Regions from separate parts of the Mycobacterium sp. NGS66 genome, predicted to be linked through region 1. Evidence: riboswitches for the same ligand, from Rfam matches in the RefSeq annotation. Region 1 holds a riboswitch; each other region holds the start of a gene.
What was found. A riboswitch is a leader RNA that binds a small molecule or an ion and turns the genes downstream of it on or off. The one in region 1 is predicted to bind magnesium.

Region 1 (3,205 bases):
GCGGGGGCGCGGCGGCAGTCCAGCTCGGCGGCACCGACAACGGACCAATCGAGGCCGCGTTTCCGAGCCCGGCCGATACTCCGCTGCCCAGACCACCCAGGCCGCCCAAACCGCCCAGGCCGGCGGTGGGGCCGGCCAGCGCAGCACCAAGCCCTTCGGTCGCCGCTCCCAACGCCTCCGCAGGTTCAGTCGCGTGGCCCATCAGCCCCGTGAATGCACCTAACGTGTTACTGGGCATGTAGAAGCCCGACGAGAAGATGGTGTTCCAGATATTCGCGTTGGGCCCCCATTGATTCCAGAAGCTGTCCAGCGCAGAATTTCCCGACCCTTGCCCAGTCAGGAGGCCAGCGATTTCGCCGAGCCCGGACGTCGAGGCCGATGAGGACGACATTGGTGATGCCATCCCCTGCAGCGTGGTGGGCATGGTGGTGACCAATTGGGACAGCGTCGCCTGTGTGCTCGTCGTGCCCGCCGATGTTCCGGCGGCTTGGGTCACCACGGCAGCCTGGTTGGCCAGAGCGCTCGGGTTGGTGTTTTGCTGCGGCGCACCAAAAGGCGTCAGCTTGGATGCGGCCGCCGACGATCCGGCGTAGCCGTACATTGCCGCCGCGTCCTGGGCCCACATCTGGCCGTAATGAGCTTCGGTGGCCATGATCGCCGGGGTGTTCTGCCCCAAAACGTTGGTCGCCACCAGCGCTGCCAGCTGCGCGCGGTTGGCCGCGATCACCGGCGGCGGTACCGTCATCGCAAATGCGGTTTCATAGGCCGCTGCGGCGGCCGTGGCCTGGCTCGCGGTCTGCTCAGCCTGGGCGGCGGTGGTGTTCATCCATGCGACATAGGGTGCCGCGGCGGCCGCCATCGAGGCCGATGCCGGACCGCGCCAGCCTGCGCTGGTCAGCCCCGAGATCACCGATTCGTAGGTTGTCGCCTGCGAACGCAACTCAGCGGCGAGCCCATTCCAGGCCGATCCGGCAGCCAACATCGATGTCGCTCCTGGACCGGAATACATTCTGGCGGAGTTGATTTCCGGTGGTAACGCGCCGAAGTCAAATATCGTGGTCATCGCAGTACCCCCTTTAGAGAGTCGCAGTAGCGTTGGCTGCCTCGGTGGCAAGATACGAAGCGGCACTGGCAGCTAAGATGCGCACGAACATGTCGTGAACCGCCAGGGCTTGGGCACTTACCGCCTGATACATCGCCGCGTGCGAGCCGAATTGCGTTGCAGTCAACGCAGATACCTCGTCAGCAGCGGCGGGTACCACTGCTGTCGTCGGCAGCGCGGCGGCCGCGTTCTGGGCGGCTAGCGCCGAACCGATACCTTGCAAGTGGTTGGCCGCCGCCGACAGCATTTCCGGCTGTGTGGTCACAAAAGACATCGGACTTCTCCTTAAGGAAGGCAGACTGAAGCTGCGGCTGTGGCGGTGTCACAGCACGCGAGGACCACGCACACCGACGAAACGATGGCGTGCGTGTGTTAACCGAAGCGGCGCAAGCCGATTCAGATGATGGAAACGGTGCCGGGGCCGGATCCGAACGACATGGTCATTGGACTCGGATAGGGACTATCACCGCGACTCATCTCGCTCTCACCTCCTCACGGCCAGGACACACGGGGGTGCCGCCATAGTGCACAACGGGATGAGGTCACCCGGCGAATCAGCCAGGCGCGGCACCCCTCTCGTCAGAGCTTTGGCACTGCACGGCGTATCCGGTTGAGCCGGAAGCCACTTGGGCTCAACCCTTAAGCCGGGAAGAGCTGTCCTGACCGGGGGCGTCTTTCGACGTTCGAGGTCAGTGGCCTATATCCGTGCAGACGCCTCACCTAGCGAGGTGCATGCACGGCAATGCTCACACCAAAACCGGCGCCCGTCAACCCCCTTCACCACGTGAACCCCTGTCAATCCCCTGTGGGTCGGAGTTCGGCGACCCGAATCCGTGATGCAGGATGACCGTGAAATCAGAGTGCGGTTGTGTTTCAGCATGAATATTGTTCTCGGGATTCGGCATTCAGGGCTGTACCTTGACTTGCGTCTTTTGATTTATTGAGCAGCCTTCGTGGCCAAACCGGTAGTTTCCGCTTTTGCCTGAAGCAAGTGAGGTGAGGCAGATGGTCGATAAACCCGAGCCCGGGGGCACCCAGGCATCCCACCGAAGGATCGGCCAACGGACAATCTGCAGCGCCTGATCCACGTGCCTGATCTGGGCGCACATGCGGTCAAAGTTATTCCGCAGAACTACGGATGTCGACCGCCGTCAACAACGTTCGCTAATGGTAGGTGCTGGGGGTGTCCTTTTCACCGGTGCTTGCCGCGATCCTGCACAACGCGCCGTCGGCGGCAGTGGCCACCAACAGCTCCCGGCTGATCCGATACCGCCTCATCAACGGTCAATCACGATCGCCCAACGGGCAGTCGGCGACTGAGCCATCCCTCCTCGATTAGAAAGCAACGCTGCCCTCGGGCAGTCAGTGACGGGCAGTTCCACCACCTAGGCATCGGTCACAACAATCAGACCCGGCCGTCGTGGTTATTGCCGCAGCAGGCGACGGTCGGCATTGAAAAGTGGGGCATGCGCTCATGAGCACAGATACGCACGCGGCGACCGCGAACATCTGGGATCGCTGACTAACAAACTAATGCGGCGCCGGCAGCGGCGCCGGCGGGGAAGCTGGCCCACGACAACAAGTATTCAAGCCGCGTTGGGCCGTGCGCGTCTTCACAGTGCTCCCCCGGTGGCACCCTTACCAAGCCCGATTCACGGGCCTCAAGCTTGTCGACGGCACGTGAAACTGATCACCGCGTGGCATCCAAATTTTGACCCCATGTCTGGTGATCCTGGCTCTAGTCGAGTCAGGAAGGACGAAATAGATGCTGGCCGAGGAGGATTGGGCTGAGATCGTCGTTTGCAACCGGTCCGAGGGGTTGCCGATCAAGGCGATCGCGCGGGTGACGGGTATTTCGCGCAATACCGGGTGGGCAGCGCTGGCCTCGGACAAACCCCCGAAGTATCAGCGGCCGCCGAAAGGTGGGATCCGGACGCAGTTGAGCTGCAGATCCGACAATCGCTGTGGTTGTATCCGACGATGCCGGCGACGGTGATCGCCGAGCGGATCGGTTGGACGCGGTCGATGCGACACTGCCGGGCCGGGTGGCCGAGTTGCGGCCTGAGTCCCTTCCGGACACGGGCGCGAGGGAATATCCGGCGT
Region 2 (3,205 bases), on a different contig from region 1:
CGCGAAATGCGTTGGGCGAGTCCATGAAGTACGGGAACGGCGGCAGGTAGCGCAGGCCCAGCAGATCGGCGCCGCGGTATGTCCCCAGCACCTCGGGCTCTTCACCCAGCTCACGGGCATACGCCGCCAGCCGCGCCTCGGCCAGCACCAGACGGCGATCGGCGGCGGCCACCTGCACGTAGGTCACCTCCGGATGAACGGCGACCGCGAGGTTCGACGGCAGGGTCCACGGAGTAGTCGTCCACACCAGCAGATAGGCGCCGTCCAATTGCCCACCGGCGATCTTGAATCCGACTGTGAGAGCAGGGTCTTGGCGGCTTTGGTAGACGTCGTCGTCCATCCGCAGTTCGTGGTTGGACAGCGGGGTTTCGTCACGCCAGCAGTACGGCAGCACGCGGTAACCCTCGTAGGCCAGCCCCTTGTCCCACAACTGCTTGAAGGCCCAGATCACCGACTCCATGTAGGTGGGGTCGAGGGTCTTGTAGTCGTTGTCGAAGTCGACCCAGCGGGCCTGACGGGTCACATAGGTCTGCCATTCGTCGGTGTAGCGCAGCACCGATGCCCGGCAGGCGTCGTTGAACGCGGCAATCCCCATGTCGTCGATCTGGGATTTGTCGGTGATACCCAGCTGGCGTTCGACCTCGAGCTCGGCGGGCAGCCCGTGGGTGTCCCAGCCGAAGCGGCGGTCCACCTTGTAGCCGCGCATGGTCCGGTACCGCGGCACGATGTCCTTGACGTAGCCGGTCAGCAGGTGACCGAAATGCGGCAGACCGTTGGCGAACGGCGGGCCGTCGTAGAACACGTAGGCCGGAGCCCCATCGCGGCGGGCGATGCTCGCCCGGAAGGTGTCGTCGTGAAACCAGTAGTCCAGGACCTGGGCTTCCAGCGCGGGGAAGTCCGGGGAGCCGCCGTGCTGGTCGGCGCCCAGGTTGGTGCGTGGGTAGGCGGTGTCGCTCATCCGTCTCCTGTGCCATCGGTGCAGGCACGGGGACGACGACGCGCTACGCGCGAGCGCCGCGGTACCACCCCGCTTGCCGCGCAGCCGCGCGGCCACTCGTTCAAGGCTGTGACGGGCCTGCCCGTTCGGTTCTACTGGGCTTTGAAGCTGTTCTTCCGAAGGCTCCCCGGTGATGGCCGGATCGGTGCCGATGCACAGATTCTACTGAGCGCCGCAAATCAGCGGCAGGTGTCCTGTGCCGAGCAGACGCAAAATCCCTGATTCTCGCGCGAAAATCAGGGATTTTGTGTCTGCTCGCCGTCCATGCGCTAGGCCTGGACTTGGAGCACACCGATGCGCAGCAGCGCCGCATACACGTGACGCACTGGAACGGTGAGCAACTGGGCAGCCCCGTCGACCAGCGGGTCGCCGTACGGCCGGTTCTCGATACGGCGCGCCACCTTCTTCGGCGCGGCCGGCTGGATCGCCTCGCCGTCGCGCACCACATGCAGCTTGGGCGCGGCGGTCACGGCTACTTCGTCGTAGAGAGCAACGGTCATGATCGCCTCCTGAAAGATCGAACGAGCACTAGGGGACTGACTTGAACTGACGTCGTTCGTCCCGGCGTGGTTCCGATCTCAGGCGGACCTGGCTTTCGGCTCAGCTGAAGAGGATGTCGCGCCGCAGACCGGATCGGGACGAAACACAGTCCGGATATCGACCCGGACTACCACTGGAACTCATGCGTCCCTCACCTCCTTCGCGGTCACGACGCGCGGTCACCCGCACGATCTAGGCGTGCACAAAAGGAGTACGGAGATCCGACGACTGTCGGAAGCCGGCACCCCTCTCGTCAGAGTTTTGGCACCACACGACGTGTCCTGGCCTGGGAAACAATCCCAGCCGGAAGCCACCTGGGCTCAACCCTTAATCCGGGAGGAGCTGTCCTGACCCGGGGCGTCTTTCGACGTTCGGGGTCAGTGGCCTGTGTTCGTGTAGCCGCCTCACCTAACGAGGTGCTTACCCGACCGATGATGCATGACCCGCCGTGCTGGGTCAAACCCGTTCGGGGTGCGTTGTCGAATATTTACCGTTTCTTCAGTCTGGCCCGGATCTGTTCACCTGCACCCTGGGGCGCAGGCCGTCGAGCACCAGCGAAACCACGAAGTCGGCAACCTCGGCCGCGGTGACGTCGTCGTCGGTGCGCAGGCGCCGGTGCGCCAACTGGCCGACCAGCGCCGCCAGTGTGTACGCCACCATCCGGGGCGGGGCGGACACCATCTCACCGCGCTGTTGAGCGGCGACGATGACCGTCTCGATGTCGTCGATGAACCGTTCGTAGATACCGGCCAGGTGCTTCTCGAACCGGTCGCCCAGCGCGTAGGCGTCGCGAAAGAGCAGTTTGACCGTGGCTTTGTCGGCTTCGAAGAACTCGAATGTCGCCTGCACGGATGCTTTCAGCAAGGCGCGTAACGACGCCTCTCTGCTGTGCGGTGACCCATTCAGCTCGCTCAGCGTCGTCGCGACGCGCGCGCGCAAGGCAACCTCCTGAACCGCCATCAGCGCGTGGAACAGGTCTTCCTTGGAGTCGAAGTACCAATAGATCGACCCGTAGGCCAAGCCGGCCTGCTTGGCGATGTCGGCGATGGTCGTGGCGTGAAAACCCTTGCGGGCGAACACTTCTTTGGCGGCCGCCATGATCTGGTCGCGGCGCTGCGACTTGTCCTCGGCACTGACCGCCCGACGCCGGCGCGTGGTGGCGCTCACCTGTCTACTAGGCCCTCGAGGCGTCCGATGGTGTCGATGAACTCCTCGACCATGTCGAGCACCACCGCGCGGGTGGGCCGGACCCGATCCAACGATCCGACCACCTGCCCGACGAAGTAGGTCGCCAGCTCGCGTGCCTTGGCGCCGGGATGGCCGGCGGCTTGATTGATGCGCAGCTGCGGCTCACCGACCAGCGCGGTCTGCAGCGGCATGCCCAGCGGGTCGGGGGTATCCGGCCGGTCCCACTCGTCGGTCCAGGCCGTGCGCAGCATCCGGGCCGGCTTGCCCGTCATCGACCGGGACCGCACGGTGTCCGACGAACTGGCGGCCAGGAACTTGTCCTTGACCACCGGAGGTGTTTCGGCTTCCTCGGTGGTCAGCCACACCGACCCGCACCACACCCCCTCGGCGCCCAGGGCCAGCGCCGCGGCGATCTGACGGCCGCGGGCGATCCCGCCCGCGGCCAGCACGGGGGTCGGCGCGACAGCATCGACAATCTCG
Region 3 (3,205 bases), on a different contig from region 1:
CGTAGTTGTTCTTGGTGTTCTCGAGTCCTAACTTCGCCGTCTTGGCTTCATTGACCAGCAAGATGCTGTCGCCGATGCGGCGGCTGTTGTCCCCGTTGGTAAACAGCTGCGAGACACCTGGGGCGCCGTTCGGATTCTGCACCGGGTCGGAGGCGCTGAAATCCTGGCCGATATCGGTCACCGGGATCAGCAAATTCGTGTAGTCGGCCTTCGGTGGATATGGCGGGCCGGCCGACGTGCTCGGGGCGATGGACGGCAACGACCCTGGGCTCTCACCGGGGCCGCAGCCGGTGGTCGCGGCGCTCACCACGACGGTGACCACCGCGCAGCCGGCGAGTGTTTTCCGAGAAAGCTTCATGGCATTCCTTCCAAACCCGTCACCAGTGTGCCGCGGCGCCTGACGCTACTGGGAATCGTGGGCGGGAACAAGGGCGCCGCTCCCGCTGTTGCGCACCGGCATGGGCCGCGATTATCGGCAGGTTAGGAGTTCACAATGACGGCTGCAGTGGCGCGCGCCGTACGGTTCGACCGTTACGGGGGCCGGGATGTGTTGTACGTGGCGGACATCGACATGCCGACGCCAGGCCCGGGGGAGGTGGTGGTCGAAGTTCGCGCCGCGGGGATCAACCCCGGCGAGGCCGGCATCCGGGTGGGAGCGATGCACGAGATGTTCCCGGCCACCTTCCCGTCCGGCGAGGGCAGCGACCTCGCCGGCGTCGTGACGGCGGTGGGCCCTGGAGTCACCGAATTGGCGGTCGGCGACGAGGTGCTGGGATTCAGCCTCCGCCGGTCCAGCCACGCCACCCACACGGCCGTGCCGGTGGGCCAGCTGATCCGCAAACCTCCTGAATTGAGTTGGGCGGTCGCGGGATCGCTGTATGTGGTCGGCGCGACGGCCTACGCGGCGGTCCGGGCGGTCGCGCCCCAGCCGGGCGAGACGGTCGCCGTCTCTGCGGCCGCCGGTGGAGTCGGCAGCCTGGTCGTGCAGCTATTGGTCCTGCGCGAGGCGGTGGTCCTGGGTATTGCGGGGCCGGGCAACGCGGACTGGCTGCGCACGCATGGCGTCACGCCGATCGCATATGGAGACGGGCTGGCCGAACGGCTGCGGGACGCGGCGCCGGACGGGATTGACGCATTCATCGACCTCTTCGGTCCGGAGTACGTCCAGCTCGCCGTCGACCTCGGCGTCGCACCCGAGCGGATCGACACCATCATCTCGTTTCAGAAAGCCGCCGAGGTCGGCGCGAAAACCGAAGGCAGCATGGAAGCGTCGACACCGGAAGTGCTTTCCGAGATCGCCGGCCTGATCGCCAGCGGCGCCATCGACTTCGACGTCGCCGCGACCTATCCGCTGGAGCGGGTGGCCGACGCGTTCGAAGAACTCGAGCGCCGGCACACGCACGGCAAGATCGTCCTGCTGCCGAATGGCTGAATCACCCGCGAGCAGACGCAAAGTTCCCCGAAAGTGGTGTTTTCGGGGGACTTTGCGTCTGCTCGCCGTGGGATTAGCGGCGCACGGTGTCGGACGGATGCCCGCCGAGCGAGGCCGTGATCACCGCGATCGGCATGCGCGACACATACAGGTCGGCCCGCTGCTGCGGAGTAGGTGTGTGCCATCCACACAACCTTTTCGCCAGCAACCGCCCAGTGCGCAGCAGCGCGCGCCGGGGCGTCCGCGACGCCTTTTCAGCACCGGTAACACGGTGTGCAACAACGAAAGCCATGATTCATCTCCTGCCTGAACGTCGACCGGTTCATGGCATTTCAGAACGAAAAGCTCAGGCGGCTACGAGAATGCCGGAACCGGATCGGAACAAGATGGATTGCGGATAGGGACTATCGCTGGGACTCATCTCGCCCTCACCTCCTCACGGCCAGGACACACGCGGGTGTCACCACACTGCGCTGCACAGAAGAGGCAAACGCCCGGCGGGCATGTCATCAAACCCGCCGAACTTACACCCCTCTCGTTGGAGCTTTGGCACTGCACGGCGTATCTGGACCATCGCCCAGAAGCCACTTGGGCTCGACCCTTGGGTCCGGGAAGAGCTGTCCTGACCCGGGGCGTCTCTCGACGTTCGAGGTCAGTGGCCTGTATCCATGCAGACGCCTCACCTAACGAGGTGCATGCAGAAGCCATGCTCGCACTCTGACCCGTTGCTCGTCAAACGCTGTATGCGATGGCGCCCTAGGCTGTCGGATCATGGCCATCACATTGCAAGACCCCAGGATCGTGACCGCGCTCGACCGGATGTACACCGAGGCGAAGAACCAGATGTCGCTGTTGCGCGAGAAACGTGAAGAGCTGGGTCGTGCGATGACCACCGAAGAGCGCACCGAGGCGATGAGCGAGTTCTACATCCCGGTGACGCCCGAAGCCGGGCGGTTGCTGTACGCGCTGGTGCGCGCCACCCGCCCGGCCACCGTGGTGGAATTCGGGATGTCGTTCGGCATCTCCGCCATTCATCTGGCTGCGGCGGTGCGCGACAACGGCGACGGCCGGGTGGTGACCACTGAACTCAGCGAAACCAAGATAGCCGCGGCCAGAAGCACATTCGCCGAGACCGGCCTTGACGATGTGATCACTATTCTGGAAGGAGACGCGCTGTGTACGCTCGCCGACCTGGACGGCAAGGTCGACTTCGTCCTGCTGGACGGGTGGAAGGATTTATATCTGCCCGTGATCGAGTTGCTCGAACCGCGGCTGTCCGCAGGTGCATTGGTTGTGGCCGACAACACGAGCGCGGCCGACACCCAGCCCTATCTGGAGCGCGTACGCAACCCCGACAACGGCTATGTCAGCTTCAACTTTCTGGTCCGCGACAGCGACAGCATGGAAATCAGTTGTCGGGCAGGCGATTAGCAGCTATCGCAGTGACTCCTCGAGCCAGGGGGTCAGCCATTTGACACCTTCCGGGGTGAGGTGGACGCCATCGCTGCGTACCTTGATGCCGTCGACCTTGGCGGTGTAAACGCCGTCCGGGCATAGCTTTTTGTTCAGGTCGAGAATCTGGACATTCGGGTGGTGGGCAACCGTGTTGCGCAGCATGGTGTTCCACTGGTTGACGCGGTCCGGTTGGTCCTCCGGATACAGGCGGCCGTCGGGCTTTTCACCGCCCCGGCTGTACGGAACCGTGGCCACCACCACGCGCACGCCGGTGGAGCTCACGATGTTCAGCGCCCGCTCGAGCTCGGCGTTGAGGTA

Region 2: another riboswitch for magnesium. It lies ahead of AC5Y2L_RS11510 (Rv1535 family protein); the one in region 1 lies ahead of AC5Y2L_RS25020 (PE family protein).
Region 3: another riboswitch for magnesium. It lies ahead of AC5Y2L_RS03720 (hypothetical protein); the one in region 1 lies ahead of AC5Y2L_RS25020 (PE family protein).

The regions. Positions count from the first base shown of each region.
Region 1 is NZ_JCALCG010000017.1:70,350-73,554, reverse strand. Features, by position in the region: gene AC5Y2L_RS25025 (PPE family protein) at 1-1,063, opposite strand, end outside; gene AC5Y2L_RS25020 (PE family protein) at 1,077-1,376, opposite strand; M-box (ykoK) riboswitch at 1,667-1,837, opposite strand; partial or broken gene AC5Y2L_RS25015 (copper-transporting ATPase) at 2,167-2,441, shown strand; partial or broken gene AC5Y2L_RS25010 (IS21 family transposase) at 2,868-3,177, shown strand.
Region 2 is NZ_JCALCG010000004.1:344,726-347,930, forward strand. Features, by position in the region: gene ileS (isoleucine--tRNA ligase) at 1-958, opposite strand, end outside; gene AC5Y2L_RS11510 (Rv1535 family protein) at 1,267-1,497, opposite strand; M-box (ykoK) riboswitch at 1,776-1,960, opposite strand; gene AC5Y2L_RS11515 (TetR/AcrR family transcriptional regulator) at 2,036-2,704, opposite strand; gene AC5Y2L_RS11520 (NAD(P)H-dependent flavin oxidoreductase) at 2,701-3,205, opposite strand, start outside.
Region 3 is NZ_JCALCG010000001.1:759,798-763,002, forward strand. Features, by position in the region: gene AC5Y2L_RS03710 (hypothetical protein) at 1-358, opposite strand, end outside; gene AC5Y2L_RS03715 (NADP-dependent oxidoreductase) at 494-1,432, shown strand; gene AC5Y2L_RS03720 (hypothetical protein) at 1,506-1,724, opposite strand; M-box (ykoK) riboswitch at 1,956-2,130, opposite strand; gene AC5Y2L_RS03725 (O-methyltransferase) at 2,204-2,863, shown strand; gene AC5Y2L_RS03730 (acyltransferase family protein) at 2,867-3,205, opposite strand, start outside.